DNA from 3 places in the Pectobacterium aroidearum genome. Region 2 is predicted to be linked to each of the others. Evidence: predicted binding sites of a transcription regulator. Region 2 holds the regulator's gene; each other region holds the start of a gene.

The links. Region 2 encodes CRP, which controls carbon source genes, mostly activating them, when cyclic AMP is high. Its sites were predicted from a motif close to ATGTGANNNNNNTCACAT; they were not measured.
Positions count from the first base shown of each region.
Region 1: the regulator CRP is predicted to act here: its motif matches at 2,004-2,021, upstream of AB8809_RS23030 (PTS mannitol transporter subunit IICBA).
Region 3: the regulator CRP is predicted to act here: its motif matches at 2,951-2,968, upstream of AB8809_RS03790 (iron-containing alcohol dehydrogenase).

Region 1 covers NZ_CP166097.1:5,095,048-5,103,221, reverse strand. Annotated here, with positions in the region: gene AB8809_RS23040 (hypothetical protein) at 1-641, opposite strand, end outside; gene AB8809_RS23035 (DUF3053 domain-containing protein) at 1,045-1,761, shown strand; gene AB8809_RS23030 (PTS mannitol transporter subunit IICBA) at 2,283-4,190, shown strand; gene AB8809_RS23025 (mannitol-1-phosphate 5-dehydrogenase) at 4,252-5,400, shown strand; gene AB8809_RS23020 (MltR family transcriptional regulator) at 5,508-6,074, shown strand; gene AB8809_RS23015 (YibL family ribosome-associated protein) at 6,166-6,528, shown strand; gene AB8809_RS23010 (methyl-accepting chemotaxis protein) at 6,646-8,174, opposite strand, start outside.
Region 2 covers NZ_CP166097.1:456,504-464,677, reverse strand. Annotated here, with positions in the region: gene AB8809_RS01985 (toxic anion resistance protein) at 1-207, shown strand, start outside; gene AB8809_RS01980 (5-bromo-4-chloroindolyl phosphate hydrolysis family protein) at 242-1,267, shown strand; gene AB8809_RS01975 (LysE family translocator) at 1,348-1,950, opposite strand; gene AB8809_RS01970 (hydrolase) at 2,057-3,061, shown strand; gene AB8809_RS01965 (YheU family protein) at 3,063-3,299, shown strand; gene AB8809_RS01960 (phosphoribulokinase) at 3,425-4,294, shown strand; gene AB8809_RS01955 (OsmC family protein) at 4,396-4,803, opposite strand; gene crp (cAMP-activated global transcriptional regulator CRP) at 5,177-5,809, shown strand; gene AB8809_RS01945 (aspartate aminotransferase family protein) at 6,002-7,228, opposite strand; gene AB8809_RS01940 (aminodeoxychorismate synthase component II) at 7,348-7,923, opposite strand; gene AB8809_RS01935 (TetR/AcrR family transcriptional regulator) at 7,983-8,174, opposite strand, start outside.
Region 3 covers NZ_CP166097.1:838,196-846,369, reverse strand. Annotated here, with positions in the region: gene AB8809_RS03805 (DeoR/GlpR family DNA-binding transcription regulator) at 1-441, opposite strand, end outside; gene AB8809_RS03800 (D-threonate 4-phosphate dehydrogenase) at 592-1,572, opposite strand; gene dtnK (D-threonate kinase) at 1,565-2,893, opposite strand; gene AB8809_RS03790 (iron-containing alcohol dehydrogenase) at 3,128-4,264, shown strand; gene AB8809_RS03785 (dihydrodipicolinate synthase family protein) at 4,331-5,215, shown strand; gene AB8809_RS03780 (sodium:solute symporter family protein) at 5,254-6,669, shown strand; gene AB8809_RS03775 (exo-alpha-sialidase) at 6,673-7,860, shown strand; gene AB8809_RS03770 (YhcH/YjgK/YiaL family protein) at 7,922-8,174, shown strand, end outside.

The DNA of each region.
Region 1 (8,174 bases), 640 kb from region 2:
CCATTTATTTTACCGACAGCTTCATTTAACTGTTTGAAGTTATCGCCAAATTGCTCACCAATTTTCTCATTAAAATCATGAATAACTTCTTTTAATGCTTCAATTAATGCTTTTGAGTTGTTTTCAGTTTGATTTTTTGCAAACTCAGTAAATGCATTATGTATATTGGTCAGTTGAGTACTTTGATTACTGCTCATTTTTTGTATCTCTGCTAGCAGAGAAATACTATTTTTCTCTGTAGTAGAGTGTAATAGTTTAATCGATTCTGTAGAAAACTGTAGGTGTTGAACAATATCGTCAATTGTTGAATCAGTGGGTATCGGTTGATTGTTTTTTGTCCTTACACCACGAAACGCATAGCGCCATTTTATAATCAATGCGCAAGCAACACCTACAAAAGAGGCCCAAAATGCAGTTTTGATGCCATTAATCAGCGTAGGTAAGCTATTTTCCACATCATTCATATCGAATGATGCCAAGCCTAACGCAATCCCAAGGAAGGTTGCCAATATTCCTATAGTAATGAGGATCCCTGGTGACTCATGGGCTTTCTTCTCGGTAAAATTCCAGTTGCTATAAATGAAGTAGGCAAGGATTACAGCAATAAAAAACCATGTATCAAGGGGTAATATACTAAGCATAGAGTAGTCAAATTGTCCGTTTATTAAAAATAAAGCTATCGTGCTAAAAGAGTCACTTTTTATTTATTTAAGGTAGTAAATTGTATATTCGTTACCTTGTTAATAGTTTCATTTTGCAATCTATTTTTTCATATTGTCGAGTAACCTCATATTTTGGCGATTTTTATTATTCGGATGAAAAATGCGAGATGAAACGCAATTTTAATAATATGTGTTCGATTAAACAATAACCATACTGGTTTTTATTTCTCTTGAACGCCAGACCTGGCCTTTTTCTGCACAGCCAGCCTGATTCGACTATGCTTATGTCGTAGAAAATCTTGTCATGGAAAATCCAACGTCGGCGTGTTTCTGTCTGAAGAAGGCACGGCTGGCGGGGCAGTAAGCATAACAGGAGTAGGGAATGAGAAGGCTGATGATGTACCGTTCACGCTGGCTGCTGCCAGTTCTGGTTATTCTGGCGGCATTGCAGTTGGCTGCCTGTGGTGACAGCGAAGCGGAGCAGCGGAAGGCATTCATTGCATTCCTGCAAAGCGCACAGTCGCAGCAGGATGGGACGCTGCCCGCATTGACGGAAGAGCAGAAGAAGAGTTTTGGCAATTTTGCCAACGATTATGCGATTTTAACCACCTTTTCTCAGCAGTTTAATCAAGCCGTATCCGGCAGTCTGACGCCGATGCTGGGGCAAATTTCCCGTATTCGTGTCCCTAAAGACTATCTGACACAGCGTGATGGCCTTCGGCAATCTATCGGGGCAATGAACCTGCTGAGTCAGCATGTGCAGGCGGCGAAAGTGCAGGCGGACAATGCTCATCGGACGCTCAAGCAGCCTGAAGAGGTGCAGATACCCTATGAGCGGTTGTATGCACGCACGGTAATACAGCCAACCAACGCGCTGTTACCCGCCATTCCTAATGCCATTGCCTTCGCACAGAGCCTGACTCAAATCGGCGATTTCCTTCAGGTTCAGGGCGATCAGGCTGTGTTTAATGGCGCGTCTGTGCAATTCCGTACGCCGCAGCAGGTCGCGCAATATAACGGCATGGTGGCGGCGTTACCGATGCAACAGCAGAATTTAATAAATGCGCTCAGAGGGGTAAATGGCGTGAATTATCCCTAACCGTGTCGTTTTAGCGATGCGCGGTGACAGAGAGACATTCTGGATAAGAGGACTATGGGCTGGCGAGAGGGTAAAAATAAATTGTGACCAGTATCACATAAATAAAACAAATACAGCTCACTAAAATGTGATGCGTATCACATATAAGGGGCTGTGTTTATCTGAAATTTGGTTTAGTTTTTCATTTTTAACGGTTTTTTGTGAAGTAAATCACCTATTTGTATCGTTGATGTAGGGTGGTTGTGTGATTTTTGTCACATTCCCGCCATGGAGTTGCGGTATGAAAACAGCGTGTTAGAGTCCGCGCTGCATACAGTAATACTGACGGAAGCAATCGGTGTTTTTGTAACCGATATGTCTATAACAGCCGAGGTTTTGGTCACCGCTGATAGCTCGGTAAAAAATAAGACTGTCGGTTGTTGTTGCTAACCATCGCTGCAACTAACACATATTGCCACGCCGTCTCACGATAATTACCACGCGCTCTTATTGTCAGCGCGTTTCAATAGGGGTGTGTTTTTATGCTTTCACCAGATATTAAGATCAAAGTGCAAAACTTTGGTCGCTTCCTCAGCAATATGGTCATGCCCAATATTGGCGCTTTTATCGCCTGGGGTATTATTACCGCTCTGTTTATTCCTACCGGCTGGATTCCCAATGAAACGTTGGCGAAGCTCGTCGGCCCGATGATTACGTATTTGCTGCCATTGCTGATTGGTTATACCGGCGGACGTCTGGTATTCGGTGAGCGTGGTGGCGTGGTCGGTGCAATTACGACGATGGGTGTGATCGTCGGGACCGACATCCCGATGTTCCTCGGTGCGATGATCGTCGGTCCATTGGGCGGCTGGGCGATCAAACGTTTTGACCGCGTGGTCGACGGTAAAATCAAGAGTGGCTTTGAAATGCTGGTCAACAACTTCTCTGCCGGTATTATCGGTATGTTGTTGGCAATTCTGGCATTTTTGGCAATCGGTCCACTGGTTGAAGTGTTCTCTCAGGTGCTGGCTTCCGGCGTTAACCTGATGGTACAGAACAACCTGCTGCCGTTTACGTCCATCTTTGTTGAACCCGCGAAAATTCTGTTCCTGAATAACGCCATTAACCACGGTATTTTCTCACCGCTGGGCATTCAGCAGGCGACGGAAACGGGCAAATCTATTTTCTTCCTGATCGAAGCGAACCCAGGCCCAGGTATGGGCGTGCTGATGGCTTATATGTTCTTCGGTCGTGGTAACGCGAAAGAGTCAGCGCCAGGTGCGGCGATTATCCACTTCCTGGGCGGGATTCACGAAATCTACTTCCCTTATGTCCTGATGAATCCGCGTCTGATTATCGCGGTGATTCTGGGCGGGATGACCGGCGTGTTTACGCTGAGCGTGCTGGGCGGCGGTTTGGTTTCTCCTGCGTCACCGGGCTCCATTCTGGCGGTGCTGGCGATGACGCCAAAAGGTGCTTACTTCGCTAACCTTGCGGCCATTGCGGCGGCCTTCGCGGTCTCCTTCATCGTGTCGGCGATTCTGCTGAAAAGCACCAAGCAAAAAGAAGAAGACCTGAGCGACGCAACGCGCCGCGTACAGGAAATGAAAGCGTCTGCGAAAGGTACGGCGGCGAGCGCTGGCGTCAGCGGCGATATGAGCACCGTGCGTAAAATCATCGTAGCCTGTGACGCCGGTATGGGTTCCAGCGCGATGGGTGCGGGAGTGCTGCGCAAGAAAGTGCAGGATGCCGGGCTGACCAACATTTCGGTAACCAATAGCGCGATCAACAGTCTGCCGGACGATGTCGATCTGGTGATTACGCACCGTGACCTGACCGAGCGTGCGATGCGTCATGCGCCGCAGGCACAGCATATTTCGCTGACCAACTTTCTTGATAGCGGCCTGTATAGCGACCTGGCAGCGCGTCTGGTGGCTGCGCAGGGTGCCGCGAAGCCTGAAACCGTTGCGACGCCTGCGCCGGCTGTAGCCGATACGCAGACGAACCTGTTCCAACTGGGGGCGGGTAATGTGTTCCTGAATCAGCATGCGACACACAAAGAGCAGGCAATCCGTTTCGCTGGTGAGCAACTGGTGAAAGGCGGCTACGTCGAGCCTGAGTATGTTGAAGCGATGCTGGAGCGCGAGAAGCTGACCTCTACTTATCTGGGCGAATCGATCGCGGTACCGCACGGTACGATTGAAGCGAAAGATCGCGTACTGAAAACGGGCGTGGTTTTCTGTCAATACCCTGAAGGGGTTCGCTTTGGCGATGAAGAAGATGAGGTTGCACGTCTGGTTATCGGTATCGCTGCCCGTAACAACGAACACATTCAGGTTATCACCAGCCTGACCAACGCACTGGATGATGACGCTGTCATTGAACGTCTGGCGCATACGCAGGATGTTCAGGAAGTACTCGACTTACTCTCCGGTAAAAAGAGTGCCTAATTGATGTGGCTAGTGCCGCCTTCGGGCGGCCTCTTTTTATGTTCTTTTAAGGTTATGTCTCATGAAAGCATTACATTTTGGCGCGGGTAATATTGGCCGTGGATTTATTGGGAAGTTGTTGGCGGATGCCAACGTCGAACTGACATTCGCTGACGTCAATCAGCCGTTGTTGGATGCCCTGAACAGCCGTAAAAGCTATACAGTGCGGATTGTGGGCGATAACACACGCCTTGATACCGTTAGCAACGTGAGTGCCGTTCACAGCGGTAGTCAGGATGCCGTCGCGCTGATTGCCGTGGCCGATCTGGTGACCACTGCTGTCGGGCCGCAGATTCTGGAAAAAATCGCTGGAACTATCGCTCAGGGGCTGGTTAAACGTCATAACGACGGTACTACCCGGCCGTTGAACATTATTGCCTGTGAAAATATGGTGCGCGGCACCAGCCAGTTAAAACAGCATGTGTTGAAACTGCTGCCGGAAGGTCACCAGGAATGGGTTGTCGAGCATGTGGGATTTGTCGATTCCGCAGTGGATCGCATCGTTCCTCCTTCCGAAGCGGGCAGTGATGATGTGTTGGCGGTGACGGTAGAAACTTTCAGCGAATGGATTGTCGATAAAACCCAGTTCTGCGGTGAGCCGCCAGCGATTCCCGGTATGGAACTGACCGACAACCTGATGGCGTTTGTCGAACGTAAGCTCTTCACGCTTAATACCGGCCATGCGATTACGGCCTACCTCGGTCAGCAGGCGCGTCATCAAACGATTCGCGATGCGATTCTTGACCCAAAAGTCAGAGCCGTAGTCAAAGGCGCAATGGAAGAGAGTGGCGCAGTGCTCATCAAGCGCTACGGCTTTGATGCGGATAAACATGCTGCTTATATCAATAAGATTCTCAGCCGCTTTGAAAACCCTCATCTGCATGATGATGTAGAGCGTGTTGGCCGTCAGCCGCTGCGTAAACTGAGCGCAGGCGACCGTCTGATCAAGCCGCTGCTGGGAACATTGGAGTACCATTTGCCGCATGACAACCTGATTACCGGCATTGCCGCCGCGATGCATTATCGCAGCGAGCAGGATCCGCAGGCGCTGGAACTGGCGGAGTTACTCCGTGCTCAGGGGCCACAAGCGGCGCTGGCGCAGATTTCTGGTCTGGATGCTGACAGCGAGGTTGTCGCGCAAGCAGTGAATGTGTATAACGCCATGCAGTAATCGGCGCGTCTCGTCACCGGTCTTTTCGACACGGTGTAAAAGGTATAGGCGACGTCGGGGATGGGATGTCGCCACACCTGCCGGTAAGCATGCTACCGAGATGGGGTATGCTGTGTGCGGGTTTAAAGGGTCGAGAAGTGACGATGGAAGAAACACAGGCGTTTGAAAACCGGGTTCTGGAAGCGCTGAACTCAGGGAAGACCGTGCGCGATTTTATGCTTTGTGCCGTTGAATTGCTGGCTGAAGCGGTCAGTATCCTGATGTTGCAGGTGTTCCGTAAAGACGACTATGCAGTGAAATATGCCGTTGAACCCTTGATGACAGGAACGGGCCCGCTGGGTGACCTGTCTGTGCGCCTGAAACTGATTTATGGTCTGGGAATGATCAGTCGTAAAGAGTACGAAGATGCAGAGCTGTTAATGGCGCTGGGTGAAGAGCTGGCGCATGACGATCGGCATTACCGTTTTACCGACGATGAAATTCTGGGCCCCATCGGCGAACTGCATTGCGTTACGGCGCTGCCCGCAGAGCCAGCTTTGCCGCAGGGAGCTGACGCTGCCGATCCGCTTCTGGTGAACATGCAGCAGCAGCGCTATCAGCAGATGGTGCGTTCCACGCTAGTGTTATCTCTAACTACTCTGATTGCGCAAATTAGCCTGAAAAAGGCGTTTTAACCCTATTCCTCGGTATCACGTCACTGCGTCAGCCAAGAGTATAGTGTATGCTGTGCTCCGCATTATTCTCCCGTTATACAGGTTATCTTTTATGAAAGAGCAGGAAAAAGCAGAGATTAAACGCCTTAGCGACCAATTGGATAAGCTGACGCGTAAGCAGGCCACGCTGCTGGCACAAGGTGATGCTGAAGCTATCGCCCTCAATATGGAAGCGCGTGAGAAGCTAACGGTCGAAATTGAGCGCCTGCGTAACGTGAGAGAACAGAAACTCAGCAAAGAAGCGCAGAAACTGGCGAAGCTGCCTTTCAGCCGTGCGATTACTAAAAAAGAGCAGGCTGATATGGGGACGTTGAAGAAAAGCGTTCGCGGTTTGGTGGTGGTGCACCCGATGACCGCACTGGGGCGCGAGATGGGCTTAACAGAGATGACGGGCTACGCGCCGAAACCGTTCTGAGGTTTGTTTCTCTGCGCCGACAGAAGCTGATGATGGACGCGTTAGCGTAATGGATTCGTTGATGAAGCCCCTGTTTAACAGGGGCTTTGTTGTTTCTGGTACGTCGCTGTTTGGATATTAGCGCGGTGCGTGCAGACGATGCGTTGGGTTGGTAAATGCGATACTGGCAGGCGTCTCATCGTGCTGCGTGTTGGCCAGACGGAAGACGGAAACCGCCTGCTTCAGCAACCGTGCCTGTTCTTCCAGCGAGTCGGCGGCAGCAGAGGATTGTTCAACCAGCGCGGCGTTCTGCTGCGTGGTGCTGTCCATCTCCACAATCGCCTGGCTAACCTGACTGATACCCCGGCTTTGCTCATCCGATGCGGTGGCAATTTCACCCATGATGTCATGCACCTGTGTGATCGAGGTGACGATATCGTTCATCGTTTTTCCAGCGTTGCCGACCAGCGTCGCACCGTGCGATACCTGATTAACTGATTCAGAGATCAAGCCTTCGATTTCCTTCGCGGCTTGAGAACTGCGCTGTGCCAGATTGCGGACTTCGCTGGCAACCACGGCAAAGCCACGGCCCTGTTCACCGGCGCGAGCGGCTTCCACCGCGGCGTTCAATGCCAGAATGTTGGTCTGGAAGGCGATGCTGTTAATGACGGACGTGATTTCCGCGATACGTTTAGAGCTGTTCTCAATCGCGGTCATGGTTTGCACCACGTTATTCACCTGCTCGCCACCCTGTTTGGCCGTTTGGGAAGCGCTGATTGCCAATTTGTTGGCGTGGTGTGCGTTATCCGCGTTTTGCTTAACTGTCGCGGTGAGCTGCTCCATGCTGGCGGCGGTTTGTTCAACGGCTGCAGCCTGTTGCTCGGTGCGTGATGACAGGTCTGTATTGCCTGCGACGATCTCGCTGGAAGCATTAGAAATCTGGCTGACGCCGACGCGAATGTCGTCGATCATATTGTGCAGGTTGTCGTTCATTTTCGACATCGCACTCATCAACTGACCCAGCTCATCCTTACGCGTCGTGTTGATGGACATGGTGAGGTCGCCTGTCGCGATTTTTTCAGCCATGTTCAATGTGTTGCCCAACGGTGTGGTGATCTGGCGTGAAATGAACCAGGAAATCAGCAGACCAAGCAGCAGCGTAATCAGCGCCGCGATGCTCATTTGCAGCGTGGCATTGTGAATATCAGCCTGTGACGCCGCCAACTGATCGCTAAGCAGGGATTTCACCACGATGTTCAGCTGTTCGGCGACAGCCTGCATTTGCCCCGCCTGCGCCATTTCCTCCTGATAGGCTGGCATATAGGCCAGAACCTGCTCTTCATAGTTGTTCATGATCGTCATAACCGGTGCCAGCGTTTCACGCTGTTCGGCAGACAGACTCTGATACAGGAAGGTCAATGACGTTTGTGCCGCGTTGATGGCATCCGTCAGTTTTTCTTCGGATTCTTTATTGGTAGAAAGTAATAAACCACGAACGTGGTAGCGGACGGCAATCAGTTTTTGGTTCAGGTCGGAAAGTAATAATTGCAGGTTCGTGCTGTTGTTGTCTGTCTTTAATTGATCGTTGAGATCTTGTAGGGGTTTTTCCGTGGTTGAAATATTCCAGCTTTTTCTTACGGCATCCTTTTTGCTCACGGCATTAATAT
Region 2 (8,174 bases):
CGCTCGATTGTGGACATCGAAACCTTACGCGAGGTGCAAAGCCGCCTCCTGAACACCATCGAAGAAACCGTCACGATTGCCAATGACGCCAGAACCCGTCGGGCTGATGTAGAAAAAGAACTAGGCACGATGGAAACGGAGCTAAGAACGCGTCTGGCCGAGATTGCTGCGAACCAACAACACGCGATGCAGCAACGTTCTGCATAAATAATTTCGTTTTGATAAGTGGTCTTCATTGAATATGCAAAACGCATCTTCCCCTCCAGATGAGGGATGGCAAAAGAAACTGGGTCGTTTGTGCCTGACGCTGCTTAAGCTCTGGGGCTTAGGCTGCATCTGGTTGCTAATAAGTTGGTTCATCGCTGAAGGAGTCTTACCAAAATATTATCCAGACCTCATGGCGAACAAAGAGGTTAAAGATAGCGCTATCACAGTGACCTGTTTCAGTTTAATTCTGCTGTGGTACGCCTTTACACGGCACCAGGTTGATATGATTTGGCCACTTGTGGCTGGCGTGATTTGGTTCATTGCGCATGATGGAATATTCGTTCTGGGGTGGATTGCCGTAGCGTGGTGGATAATCAAAGCATGCTCCGAGATTTCTCATCCTAGTCTCGGTACAGCTATTCAGTTTTTTTTAGTTTTCACCATCATAATGCGCTACACCGATGTACATAAGTTTGGTGAACACCCTTTCTATAATGCTGTGTTCGTAATCTGTGTGGTGGGCGGAGTAGCACGCTATTACCAATGGGCATATTTTTTAAAAATAAAAATAAAAACAAAAATCAAAACAGACCAACAGAAAGCGCCGATAGCAGCACCAATATCACCTAAACCTTCGCGGGCCATTATTACACCGCCTGTTCAGAAAGCTGTTACGTTTGAGAGCCGTATCGCACGGTTGCAAAACTTACAGAAGCTCCCCGACGAGCTTCTCGACGAACTGAAAATTATCGTTGAGTACGGACAGCTTATTGTCACGTGTATGAAGGAAGATCCCAAGGATGTGGAGCCCGGCACGGCGTTTCTTAATCGCTACCTTCCTGCCGTAGAAAAAGTCGCGGGTGAGTTTGTCAGGCTTTCCACCCAATTAGAGAAACACGGCAAATCGGACGATTTTCTGCTGAAGAATATTACCGCGCTGAAAGCACTGGGTTCCGCCTTTCAACAACAACACGCACGGCTGCTGGAGAACGATACGCTGGATTTTGATACCGAACTTAACCTGGTTAATAACTTATTAAAAACAGATGGTTATAAATAAACCCCATCGGTAACATGCTACTTGCAGCGTAGTTGCTAAGTCGCGAGCGAAACACCGCTCGCGACGTTATCACCCCAGCATTAATGCCAAATCAATAGCACGCAGGCGGCGGTCAGCAGCCCCATTGACATATTGAAGATAATCCACGCTTTCTTACTGCGCAGCAGTCGCCCAATGATCGTGCCAAATCCGAGCCAGATAACACCGGACACCAGATTGACCAGCACAATCCCGATGCTTATCGCGATCACGGAATGGTTATACTCTTCACCCGCCAGACTAAAACTGGCCACCGCGCCCAACGCCATGAGCCACGCTTTCGGGTTCAGGAATTGCAGTAACCACCCCTGATAAAGCCGGATCGGCTTGGGCGGCGCAACAGACGTTTCCAGCCGTTCGTAAGCCGCCGTGGCGATTTTCCACGCCAGCCAAAGCAGATAGGCGCTACCGAGGACTTTCAGGATAAAGTGCAGCGAAGGATAAATCAGAATCAAGCCACCGACACCGAATGCCACCAGCAGCAAAATGCTCTGCATGCCCAGCATGATGCCGATCATCAGCCACAGTGAACGCATAAAACCAAAATTCGCGCCCGAGGTGGTCAACAGCATATTATTCGGCCCCGGCGTGATGGCCGCCACCCACAAAAACCCTAACATCGACAGAAATAAACTCAGTTCCATTATTTGTGGGCGCTCCTGACCCAAATGTCGTACCAACTGGCAGCATTGAAGCTAACAGTGTGATATTGATCGTACAAGAGCCGACAACAAGATTTCTATATCCTTTATGTATGACCATTTTCATCCGCTGAGCGGCGCGCATAACCCGCATCTGCAAACGCTATTGCCGCGCCTGATTCGCCGTCACGCGCAGTTTTCGCCAGTCTGGCAGCCCCTTGAGTTACCGGACGGCGATTTCGTCGATCTGGCGTGGAGCGAAGCGCCCGAACAGGCGCGGCACAAACCGCGCGTGGTGCTGTTCCACGGACTGGAAGGCAGCTTTCATAGCCCCTACGCCCACGGGCTGCTGCATGCCTGTAAACAGCGCGGCTGGCTGGCCGTCGTCATGCATTTTCGTGGGTGCAGTGGAAAACCCAACCGGATGAAGCGTATTTATCACTCCGGCGAAACCAGCGATGCCAGCTATTTCCTGCGCTGGATGCAAGAGACGCTAGGCGATGCACCTACCGCCGCCATCGGCGTGTCTCTCGGCGGTAACATGCTGGCCTACCTGCTCGCGCAGCAAGGCGAATCCTGTTATCTCTCTGCTGCCGTCATTGTTTCCGCGCCATTGATGCTCGAACCCTGTAGCCGTCGTATGGAGCAAGGCTTCTCCCGCGTCTATCAGCACTACCTGCTGCGACTGCTAAAGCAAAATGCCGGCCGCAAGCTGGCAGCCTACCCGGACACGCTGCCGATTCAGTTGCCGCAACTGAAACGCATCCGCCAGTTACGAGAGTTTGATGACGTCATTACGTCACGTATTCACGGCTTCCACGATGCCGCCGACTACTATCGACGCTGTAGCGCCCTGCCGCTGTTGCCTCAGATTCGCACACCGCTGCTCATCATCCATGCGAAGGACGATCCTTTCATGACGTCAGAGGTGATTCCCGATCTGTCGCAGTTACCGTCTAATATTGAATATCAGCTAACAGAACACGGCGGGCATGTTGGCTTCGTCGGTGGAACGCTGCTGAAACCGAAAATGTGGCTGGAACAGCGCATTCCCAACTGGCTTAGCCCATTTTTGGACCACGCCACCGACTCCCCTTTGACTCAGGAACCCTAGCGTGATTATTCCCTGGCAACAGCTCGATCCAGAAACGCTGGATAACATCATCGAATCTTTCGTCCTGCGGGAAGGCACCGATTACGGCGAACAGGAGTGGTCGCTGGCGCAGAAAGTGGAAGATATCCGCAGACAGCTCAAGTCCGGCGAGGTGGTGCTGGTGTGGTCTGAGTTACATGAGACCCTCAATATTATGCCGCGCGACCAGTTCAATGCCGGAGGGCATGCCCCCTATTGAGCATGCCGAAAGGCGTGAAAGAATGCGCCAAACATGCTAACAATGATAAAAACTTACGTCATTTTTGAGGATGCGCGCAGGCTCTTGGCCTATGCGCGCATCGCGATCACGGAGTTACGCGTCTTATGTCACATCAGCATCCGATCATTGCGGTTACCGGCTCCAGCGGGGCGGGAACCACGACAACCAGTCTGGCCTTCCGTAAGATTTTTCAGCAGTTTGACCTGCGCGCCGCTCAGTTGGAAGGCGATAGCTTTCACCGCTATACCCGTCCGGAAATGGACATGGCGATTCGCAAAGCGCGTGATTTAGGGCGCCACATCAGCTACTTCGGACCGGAAGCGAATGACTTCAGCCTGCTGGAACAGTCGTTTATCGAATATGGCCTGCATGGCCGCGGCCAGACGCGTAAATACCTCCATACTTACGATGAAGCTATTCCCTATAATCAGGTTCCCGGAACATTCACGCCGTGGGAGCCGATGCCGGAACCCACCGATATCCTGTTCTATGAAGGGCTGCACGGCGGGGTAGTCACCGAGCAAAACGACGTAGCACAGCATGTGGATTTACTCGTCGGCGTGGTGCCGATCGTCAACCTGGAATGGATCCAAAAGCTGATTCGTGACGTTAATGAGCGCGGCCACTCGCGTGAAGCGGTGATGGATTCCGTCGTCCGCTCAATGGAAGACTACATCACCTACATCACCCCACAGTTCTCTCGTACGCACATCAACTTCCAGCGCGTACCTACCGTGGACACCTCCAACCCGTTCGCCGCCAAATCGATTCCCTCGTTGGATGAAAGCTTCGTCGTGATTCACTTTCAGGGGTTGGATAACATTGATTATCCCTATCTGCTCGCCATGTTGCAGGGCTCGTTTATCTCCCATATCAACACGTTGGTCGTTCCCGGCGGGAAAATGGGGCTGGCAATGGAGCTCATCATGGCACCGCTGGTGCAGCGGTTAATGGAAGGGAAAACCATCGAATAAGCATCGAGATACACAGGGTGAGGCCTCCCTACGGGAACCTCCCCCAGTGTTTCCCCTAATAACAGGCTTAAGTGACCAGAATGAGTGCCCAGAGAAAGGGATTATTCCAGCACTCTAATTTCGTGGCTGTGCGTTACCTCAACGGCTTTGCCCAGCATCAATGCGACAGAGCAGTATTTTTCCGCAGACAGAGCGACCGCGCGCTCGACGGCTTTGTCGGTCAACCCTTTCCCCGTGACGATAAAATGCAGATTGATATGGGTAAATAAACGCGGCGCTTCCGAACGGCGCTCTGACGTCAATTTCACTTCACAATCTGCCACATCGTTACGGCCTTTTTGCAGAATCGACACCACATCAATCGCGCTGCATCCCCCCACAGACATCAACACCATTTCCATCGGACTGGGCGCTTTATCGCCGGAATTGCCGTCCATCAATATCTGGTGCCCTGATGCGGATTCGCCCAAAAACGTTAAGCCTTCAACCCATTTTACCCGTGCCTGCATGGTGCCTCTCCACTAAAAATTTTTTGAAAATTTATACCGTTACTGTACAAAAACCAGCGTTAATCAGAGCTTTGTCATGCTGAAGCGAGACAACACAAGACACGTCCTTAAAGCTGTGTTAAAACGAAAATAGAATAGACCTTTTCTGGACAAAGCCAGAAACGAAGAAGATGATGACGTAGCCAGATATACCCAGCCACGTTTACGTTGCAGCAAGGCAGCAACCGGAAAATCAAGGGTACAGTGGTTCCAGTATATTCCCTGACGTCATTCTGCCTAGACTGAATTTTATTTTTTAGCAGTTAAACACGCCGTACAGGGAACTCTGACCCCTGTAATTTGCGCAGTGAATTACAACAGAGGATGATAGCGAATGGTTCTCGGCAAACCGCAGACAGACCCAACTCTCGAATGGTTCCTTTCCCATTGTCATATCCACAAGTATCCATCGAAGAGCACGCTTATTCACCAAGGTGAAAAAGCAGAAACGCTTTACTACATCGTGAAAGGCTCTGTCGCAGTGCTAATCAAAGATGAAGAAGGCAAGGAAATGATTCTTTCCTACCTCAATCAGGGCGATTTTATCGGCGAGCTCGGCCTGTTTGAAGAAGGTCAGGAGCGCAGCGCTTGGGTGCGGGCAAAAACCGCCTGTGAAGTGGCTGAAATTTCCTATAAAAAATTCCGCCAGCTCATCCAGGTTAACCCTGATATTCTCATGCGTCTGTCTGCGCAAATGGCCAGCAGACTCCAGGTTACTTCAGAGAAAGTCGGCAACCTCGCCTTCCTTGATGTGACCGGCCGTATTGCCCAAACCCTACTCAACCTGGCCAAACAACCTGATGCCATGACGCATCCAGATGGCATGCAAATAAAAATTACCCGTCAGGAAATTGGGCAAATCGTTGGCTGCTCGCGCGAAACCGTGGGTCGCATTCTGAAAATGTTAGAAGACCAGAACCTGATCTCTGCGCACGGTAAAACGATTGTCGTTTACGGCACTCGCTAAATCCCTGTCGCTGTACCCTACCAACAAAAAAGCGTGAAGCCTCGGCCTCACGCTTTTTTTTATGGCGAGCTTCCTGCTCGCCACCCTACGGGCCGTCGCAAGCGACGTTGAAAAACGTTCCCTACGTTTTTTTATGGCGAGCTTCCTGCTCGCCACCCTAAGGGCCGTCGCAAGCGACGTTGAGAGCATAACTCAGTTTGCTGCGTTAACGACCTGTGCAACAGCGTTAGAGAACTTCGCCATCCCCTGCACAATGTCATCTTCATCAATGATCAAAGACGGCACAAAGCGGATAACGTTCGGCCCTGCCATCAGTACCATCAGGCCCTGAGCCGTTGCCGCCGCCAGAAACTCGCCCGCGCGACCATGCCACTGCAGTTTCAATTCCGCCCCCAGCAGGAGCCCCATACCGCGAATCTGCTCGAATACGCCATACTGCTGATTGATTTTCTCAAGTTCACTGACAAAGCGATCGTGCCGATCCGCCACGCCTGACAGCACTTCCGGCGTGTTAATGATATCCAGCGCGGCTTCAGCCACCGCACAGGCCAGCGGGTTGCCACCATAAGTGGTGCCGTGTACCCCAACCGTCATCACAGAAGCGATTTCTTCCGTCGTCAGCATCGCGCTAATCGGGAATCCACCGCCCAACGCTTTAGCGGTGGTGAGAATATCCGGCGTAATGCCGTAGTGCATGTAGCTGAATAGTTTACCGGTACGCCCCATCCCACTCTGCACTTCATCAAATACCAGCAGCGCCTTGTGCTGATCGCACAGATCGCGAACGCCTTGCAAGAACTCAGGCGTAGCAGGCGTAATACCGCCCTCACCCTGAATCGGCTCCAGTACGACTGCGCAGGTGTGATCGTCCATCACCGCTTTAACCGCAGCCAGATCGTTGAAAGGAACATGGACAATATCCGCAGGCTTAGGTCCGAAACCATCGGCATATTTAGGCTGTCCGCCAACCGAAACGGTAAACAGCGTACGGCCATGAAATGCATTGTAGAAGGCGATGATCTTGGTTTTATACGGGCTGTGACGTTTAACCGCATAGTGGCGCGCCAGCTTAAATGCGGCTTCGTTAGCCTCCGCACCGGAGTTAACAAAGAACACGCGATCGGCAAAAGTGGCATCAATCAATTTGCTGGCGAGGCGTAGCGCAGGTTCGTTGGTGAAAATATTGCTGGTGTGCCACAGCTTTTCGCCCTGCTGCTGCAACGCATTAACCAGTGCTGGATGGCAGTGACCCAGTGCCGTAACCGCAATGCCACCGGAGAAATCGATATACTCACGGCCGTCCTGATCCCAGACGCGACTCCCTTTACCTTTCACTGGTACAAACTTCGCGGGTGCATAAACCGGCAAAATCACTTTATCGTGAGTATCCCGTGTCACTGCTTTCTGCTCTGCTGCCATTTGCTGCCTCACTCTGCTATCCATCACGTTAGAATGAAAATATAGTCAATAAATATGCATAAAAAATCAATTACAGGCAATATTAAATCGGCCACTGGAGAGAATAACTTTCTATGTAACTAAATTTTAAGGAAATTATCCAAAAGCTGATGTCCTTGCTGGCTAAGAATGCTCTCTGGGTGAAACTGCACACCTTCCAGCGGCAGTGAGCGATGGCGGATCCCCATAATCTCATCTCGCTTACCTTCATGTTCGCTCCAGGCCGTAACCTCAAAGCAATCGGGTAGCGACGCTGCATCAATGATGAGTGAATGATAGCGAGTCACCGTCAAGGGCTGAGCGAGCCCCGCAAAAACGCCTGTATTGCTGTGCGCAATCGCTGAGGTTTTACCATGCATCACCTGCCGTGCCCGCACCACATGTGCGCCGAACGCCTGCCCCATCGCCTGATGGCCAAGACACACGCCCAGAATAGGCAATTTATCGGCAAAGTGACGAATAGCAGCGAGTGAAATACCCGCCTCATCCGGCGTGCAAGGGCCCGGAGAAATCACCAAACGCTCAGGCGCAAGCCGCTCAATCTCACGCAGCGTCAGTTCATCATTACGCTTCACCACGACTTGCGCGCCAAGTTCACAAAAGTATTGGTAAAGGTTGTAGGTAAAGGAGTCGTAGTTATCGATAATCAGGAGCATGGTGTACTTATCGGTAAATAATTGATGATTCATTTTATTGTGCTGTTGATGTCCGCCAATTAACCGGGGGCGTTTTCACAAACAGGGACCAACAGCCAAGCTCGCAGGTAGGGCAGTATTCGCTCGTGGAGTGATAACTGGCTATGAACAGCACAAAAATTCATCGCCATCGCCTGTGTCTCAAATGCCTGAACGCCCTCAGCTAAGATAGCCATCGGCACGTCCTGCCGGAAGTATCCCGCCTCAAGCCA
Region 3 (8,174 bases), 380 kb from region 2:
GAACAGCGCAATTTGTAAATCGGCGGTAATCACGCGCAGCGGCAAATGCGTCAGGTGACGCGCCAACTCCAGCATGGTCGTTCCCGCATCCAGCACTACCGCGCTACCCGGTTTAACCAGCGTCGCGGCATAGCGAGCTATCGCCTGCTTCTCCTGAAGACTGCGCTGTAATTTTTCATTCGTGGTCGGCTGGGAAGGAATAAAACGATTGAGCGTCACGCCGCCATGACTGCGACTAATCACGCCCTGTTCATCCAGCTTGATCAAATCACGGCGGATCGTCGCTGGGGAAGCGTCGATCACAGACACCAGCTCATCTACCGTCACCAGATTATGGCTTTTCAGATAATCCATAATCTGATCAAGACGGCTCTGGCCTCTTACTTTATCCCCGCTCATGCGGAAAGCATCGGTTAATGTAGGATCCACGGCGATACCCATCTTGCTGTCATAAAGTTGTTTTAAATTGTTGGTTGCAGGATACCAGAAACCTTCCCGAACGCGGGAAGGAAGATATCCTGCAATGCGCACTGTATCGCGTTTTATTCGCTTACAAAACCCATGCCATCAGCGGTGATAAGTTACCGCCAATCAGGCCAGTTGCATCGCGAGCTGGATAGAGATCGCCATGCTTTCGGACTTCGCTTTACCGGTCCAGGCAATGTCAAACGCCGTACCGTGGTCAGCAGAGGTGCGGATAAACGGCAATCCGGCAGTGATGTTCACCCCATCATAGAAGCCCAGCAGCTTGAGCGGAATGTGTCCCTGATCGTGATACATTGCCACTACCATGTCGTACTGACCTTCATACGCCTGCAAATAGACGGTATCCGGCGGGCACGGGCCATAAACATCAATGCCTTTGGCCTTCATGGCTTCAACCGATGGCGACACAATTTTGATCTCTTCGTCACCAAACAGACCATTCTCGCCCGCATGCGGGTTAACCCCGGCAACGGCGATGCGTGGGTGGGTAAAACCGACGCGCTTGAGGAAGACATCCGCCATGTCGATCACCGTTTCCACGCGCTCGCGGTTCAGCGTATCCAGGAATTTACGCAGCGCGATGTGCGTTGAAACATGGATCACCTTCAATTTATCGGTATACAGCACCATCGCATAGTCGCGGCTGTTGGTCAGCTTCGCCAGCAGCTCGGTGTGACCCGGATAAATATGCCCCGCCGAGTGCAGCGCTTCTTTATTCAGCGGTGCCGTCGCAATCGCGTGGACCTCACCGGCCATCGCCAACGCAGTCGCTTTCTTGATGCAGCGATAAGCCAAATCACCCGCCTGTGCCTGAACGACGCCCGGCTTCAGCGCCTGCGGATCTTCCAGCGGCTCATCAATGATGTTGATGACGCCTGGCGCGAAGACCGCGTCAGCGGGTTTATCAATGATTTTCAGCTCTACGGCTGGCACGACATTCAGTGCCAGAATACGTTGCATCGTCTGTACGCAGCCCACCACCACGGCAGACGCGCCGGAAAGCTCGCCCTCGGCCAGCGACTTGATAATAATTTCCGGTCCAATCCCTGCCGGATCACCCATCGTTACCGCAATAATTTCACTCACTGACCTTCTCCTCAATAAAACGTAAAACGTCGAGCAAAGTAGTTTCGTTGCCAAAACCCCCCGCTTTAGTCATCACAGGGGTCGTGCCGACAACGCTGTTCAGCAGGTATCCCCAGGGCACACAGGATGCGATTTGCCCCTTAATCTGAAAGCCGGTAGCACCCAGTGCGGTTGCAACGGCAATCGCAATGTCACCACCGGATAAATACAGTCCTCCCAGCTTGCGCCGATGAGTACCGTCCGCTGTCAGGCTGTCTAGCGCCTGAACAAGGTTGCGCGTAAGTTCCCCCAGATAGTGGCTGATCGTTTCGCCAAGCTGCTGTCGGCTAAGCCCAAGCTGCTGGCACCGCGCGTCGATTTCGAAGCGCTGATTTTCGTTGTGACAGGTACGAATAATGCAATGGTGGCCGTTCAGCAGCGCCGTCACCGCCTCCTCACACTGGGATGCCATGACGGTGGATGAATGGGGTGAAAAGAGCGCGTTGATATCGATCTCAACCAGCGTGACATTGCTGAGCAGTTTGGCGGCCGCAATCTGTTTTTGAGCGATATCGCTCATTGACCCGACGATAGCCAGCAGCGGCTTCGCCGTTTTGCGCGTAAAATCCTGCGCATTCGCCAGCGCTTCGCTCAGGCCTGCCGAACCGACCAGCAAAGGACGAAACGGTAACGCGCTGGCGGCATCAACGATCTTCTCCAGATCGTCCTGTACATCCGTATCAAGAATAATCAGACGCACGCCTTCGTTCGCCAACTGCTGCAAACGGTGAGCTAAATTGGCCTGACGGACGTCATCAAGATGTATTTCCGCCACCGGTAACGCGGTTTGCTCCGCCAGACGGGCAGCGATAGAAGCGGAGGTCACCGGCGTTTTGGGATCGCTGGCAAACTCCGTATCGGTAAGCAAACGCCCATTCACCCAGACTTCGCCTTTGCGGGTCACGCGTCCCAGCGTTGGCGACGCAGCGGCAATCAGCGCTACGGGCACCTCTGCCGCAGACAGCGCAGCGGCAATTTCCGCGCCCAGATTTCCACGCAACGTCGAGTCAATCTTCTTGATAATCCAGCCCTGTCCGCCTGCTGCCTGCCAGGCTGCAACCGCTTCTGCAGTACGTTGAGACGCCACGTCGTCACGTGCCGCACGGCTATCGGTGTTGATCACCACCGCATCACCCAGTAAGTCCGCGTGCAGTTTATTAACGTCAAAGACGACGCTAACCCGTGCGCCATGCTGCGCCAGACCGACGCCCGCATCATTGGCACCCGTAAAGTCATCAGCGACCACTAAGACCTGTTCTGCTGATTGCTGCACGTTTGACATACTCCATCCCCGATTCAGATTACCTGATAATGATTATATTGAATCACATTTGATTATATGTGAGCAATATCAAATTATTTAAAAGGAATTTCACCTATAAATTATCACCACGATGTGGCAAATGGCGTTTAGCAGTAACCAAAATCACTCCATTTGACTGAAAGTAATCACCATCGCAACCATTATCATAGTGATAACGCTCTGGCGAAGAAGAGAAAAGGCAAGGTAATAAGCATGAATATCAATAGCACTATCCTCAGCGGTTACCGGGTACTTCAGGACATCAGTCACCTGTTGGCAGGAAAACAGCACGTTTTATTTGTCACCGACAAAAACATCGTCGGGCTGCCTGACGTTCAGGCGCTGATCGCACAAGTTAAGCAAGCCGTTCCGCAGGTTCTGTTAGTTGATAATGTTCCTGCCGAGCCAAGCCAGCACGACGTTGCCAAGATATTGAGCCAGCTCACACAAACCCAGACCGATCTGGTGATCGGCGTCGGCGGCGGTAGCGTGCTGGATGTCGCCAAACTGCTTTCCGTACTGTGCGCAGGCGACGAGACCGTCACGCTGGATAGTCTGCTGGCAGGGGAAAAACCGACTCGCCGCACGACATCGCTGCTCATCCCAACCACCGCAGGAACGGGATCAGAAGCCACGCCGAATGCCATTCTGGCGATCCCAGAAAAAGAAACCAAAGTCGGTATTATTACGCCCGTGATGCTGCCGGACTACGTTGCGCTGGTGCCAGAGCTGACCATCAGCATGCCATCGCACATCGCCGCTTCAACGGGTATTGATGCGCTCTGTCACCTGATTGAGTGTTTCACCTCAACGATTGCCAACCCGGTCAGCGACAACTACGCGCTGATTGGCCTGAAAAAGCTGTTTGCCAACCTCGAAACCTCCGTACGCGAGCCGAGCAATATGGAAGCCAAGCTGAACATGCTGTGGGCGTCCTATTACGGCGGTGCCGCTATTGCCCACTCCGGTACGCATCTGGTTCACGCCATGTCTTACCCGCTGGGCGGCAAATACCACATCCCACACGGCGTGGCGAACGCCATCCTGCTCGCCCCTTGCATGCGTTTCGTGCAGGACGCCGCACAGGACAAATTCGCACAGGCGTATGACCTGCTGCCGGATGCCGATCTGACACTGGGTACTGCGGAAAAAGCGCAGGCGCTGGTGACCTATTTCAGCGAGTTGGTTAAACGTCTCAACCTGCCCAACACCTTACAGCAGCTCGGCGTGGAAAAAGACCACCTGCCGTATCTGGTTGATGCCGCGTTACAGGTTCAGCGCCTGATGAAAAACGTGCCGACACAGGTCAGCGCCGACGATGTCCGCGAGGTGTATCTGACCCTCTTTTAAAGCGCGGGTTTCGGCAAAACGGTTTTAAGTTTTCATCTTTTTGATTACGTGTCACGAGGAAGAACAATGAGTAAAAATATTACCGGCGTCCTGACCGCCATCGTCACGCCGTTTGATAACCAGGGCGAATTTAACCCCGCTGCCATGCGTATTCAGGTTCAGCGCCAGATGCGCTACGGCAACGGTATCTTTTGTAACGGCACCAACGGTGAGTTTTTCGTACTGCACACCGATGAAAAAGTCGCCGTCACTGAAACCTGCGTTGATGAAGTCGCCGGAAAAGTGCCGGTTGTCGGCCACATCGGTGAAATCTCCACGCGGGAAACCATCAAGCTCGGCAAGCGCATCGCCGCGCTGGGTGTTGATGCCGTTTCGGTCATCACCCCGTATTTCATCCCACTCAAACAGGAAGAACTGATCGCCCACTACACCGCCGTCGCCGATGCGCTGACTGTGCCGGTGTTTCTCTACAACATTCCTGCACGCACGGGGAATACGCTGGCGCCGGAAACCGTCCGCACGCTAGCGGATCACCCGAACATCATCGGCATCAAAGACAGCGCAGGCAGTTATGAAAGCCTGAGCGGCTATGTGCAAGCGGTGAAAGGTGTACAGGGCTTTAACGTATTGAATGGCCCAGACTCGCTCATTCACCAGGGCTTTGTTGACGGCTGCTCCGCCTGTATTTCCGGGCTGGCTAACGTGGCACCGGAACCGATCAGCCAGATTTGGCATCGTTTCCACGCCGGTGACATTGAAGGCTCGCGTCAGGCACAAGAACAGGTTGCCGAGTTGCGTAAGACACTGTATGCCATCGCATTCTCACCTGCTGTGGTGAAAAAAGCGCTGGCGATCATGGGTGAAGATGTCGGCGTCAGCCGCTATCCGATCCAGTTTTCCGCACAGGATGAAGACAACATCCGCAACATACTTAGTCAATTCTCGCAGTAACAGAGAAATATCAATTTCCACTTATAGGCCGAGAAGATATGAACCATTTTAACCTTACTGACACCCTCATAATCGTTGGGATGATTGTGTTTTATATCGCATTCACCTCATGGTTAACCTACAAGCTCCGCAGTAAATCGAACACCGAGTTCATGGAAGGGTCACGCGCGCTACCGGCGTTTATCGTCGGTATCCTGCTGATGACTGAATTCATCGGTGCTAAATCCACCATCGGTACGGCACAGTCTGCCTTTGAGAACGGCTTTGCCGCATCCTGGTCGGTGATTGGTGCCGCCATCGGCTTCCCGCTGTTTGGTATGATTCTGGTGAAGAAGATTTATAACACCGGGAAGATCACCATCTCTGGCGCGATTGCCGAGAAATACGGTACCAGCACCAAAAACATCATTTCGATCATCATGATCTATGCGCTGTTGCTGGTAAACGTGGGCAACTACGTCAGCGGCGCGGCGGCGATTGCCACGGTGCTGAAAGTCTCCCTGCCTGTTGCCGCATTGATCACTGCGGTCGTCAGTACCTTCTACTACTACTTCGGTGGCCTGAAAGGAACAGCCTACATCACGCTGATCCACAGCGCTGTGAAGTACGCTGGCGTCATGATCATCCTGTTCGTGGCATTGAAAATGACTGGCGGCTTCAAGCCGATGTTCGAACAAATGCCGGATTACTACTGGACGTGGGACGGTAAACTCGGCGCCAGCACCATCTTCGCCTGGTTGATCGGGACTATCGGTTCGATCTTCTGTACGCAGTTCGTCATTCAGGCCATTTCGTCAACAAAAGATGCCACCAGCGCCAAACGTGCCACCTGGGTTGCCTTCTTCTTCTGCATGCCGATTGCACTGGCTATCGCGGTCATCGGTGTCGCAGCGAAGTTTGCTCACCCTGAAATCAACAGCCTGTATGCGATGCCGGTCTTCCTGCAAGACATGAACCCGTGGCTCGCTGGTCTGGTCACTACATCACTGGTCGCGTCTATCTTCATCAGCGTGAGTATGGTGGCACTGGCTATCGTTTCCCTGCTGATTAAGGACTTCTACGTTCCTTACTGGAAACCGACACCAGAAAAAGAGATGAAAATGACCCGAATCCTGTCGCTTGTCGTAGGTTTCGCGCCGCTCGTCTTCGTTCTGTTCGTTCCTGAAATTCTGAAGCTGTCGTTCTTTACCCGTGCTATTCGTCTGTCGATTTCCGTGGTTGCGGTGATTGCGTTCTACCTGCCGTTTTTCAACAGCGCACGTGGTGCAAACGCCAGCCTGATATCAGCCTGCGTCGTCACCTCGGTCTGGTACATACTCGGTAACCCATACGGCATCGATAATATGTACGTCGCATTGGCCACGCCAGCGATCGTCATGCTGATCGACCGCATGATTCCGAACAAAGCGAACAAAATCAAAATTTCTCAAACTGAAAATAAATCAGGAGCCTGAGTCATGAGTAGCGAAATCATTACCGTGGAACGTAGCGGAAAAGTTCATCACGCAGAAGGCGATGCCGCGCGTCTGGATGCCTACATTCCGTCGGAATGCCCGCAGAATCATGCGGCCAACCTGCTCCATCTGCCAAACGGCGATGTGCTGTGCGTCTGGTTCGGCGGCACACAGGAAGGGATTGCAGATATCTCTATCTACATGTCCCGTCTGGTGAAAGGCAGCGATAACTGGAGCAAAGCCGTTAAGCTGTCTGAGGATGCTACGCGTTCCGAACAGAACCCGGTTCTGTTCCTCGCGCCGGATAATGTGCTATGGCTACTGTATACCGCGCAGAAATCCGGTAATCAGGACACCGCCATTGTGCGCTACCGCCAATCCACGGATTTCGGCACCACTTGGGGCGAGATCGGCACATTGCTCGACCAGCCGGGAACGTTCATCCGCCAGCCAATCACCGTGCTGGCAAACGGCGACTGGCTGCTGCCAGTGTTCTACTGCCGCGTTCAGCCGGGTGAGAAGTGGGTCGGCAACAACGATGATAGCGCCGTGAAAATTTCCAGCGATCAGGGTAAAACCTGGCGGGAATATCCGGTGCCAAACAGCACGGGCTGCGTACATATGAACATCACCCCGTTGCAGGATGGTACGCTGCTGGCGCTATACCGCAGCCGCTGGGCTGATTTCATCTACCAAAGTCGTTCAACGGATGGCGGTAAAACCTGGTCAGATCCCGTGCCGACCGATTTGCCCAACAACAACTCATCTATTCAGGTGACGACGCTGGAGAATGGCCATCTGGCGCTGGTGTTCAACCACATGAGCGCCGCCGATGCCACCGAGCGCCGTCTGTCGCTGTACGATGAAATCGAGGATGAAGAAGACAAAGCCAGCAATGCCAAAATGCCGGAAGTTCAGGCGGGCAGCCGCAGCGCCTTCTGGGGTGCCCCACGTGCACCGATGACGCTCGCCATTTCGGAAGATGGCGGTAAGAGCTGGCCGTGGCAGCGTAATATTGAAGTGGGCGACGGCTACTGCATGACCAACAACTCAACCGAGAAGCTGAACCGCGAGTTCTCTTACCCCAGCGTCAAACAGGCGCAGGACGGTAAACTGCACGTGGCGTTCACCTACTTCCGTCAGGCGATCAAGCACGTCGTGGTAAGTGAAGAGTGGGTCAAGGCGAACTAAACCACGCTACTTTTTCTCTTTGTCAGCGGGGGCTATCCCCCGCTATACCCGGGATATTATTATGATTGCAGGAAACCTAAACGCCCTCAAACTCGCTACGCTGCCTGATGCACTCTGGACCATTCTGTCTGCACCCGGTATGTCGTTAGCTGAACTGAATGCGCTGCCCGAAGGCCGCTATCAGCCGGAAGGTGCCGACTGGTTTTACAATATCGGTACCGTGAATACCGCACCGCGTGCCACGCGACATACCGAATTTCACAGCAACTACCTCGATATTCAGTTGATTCTGGAAGGCGAGGAAATTATCGGTT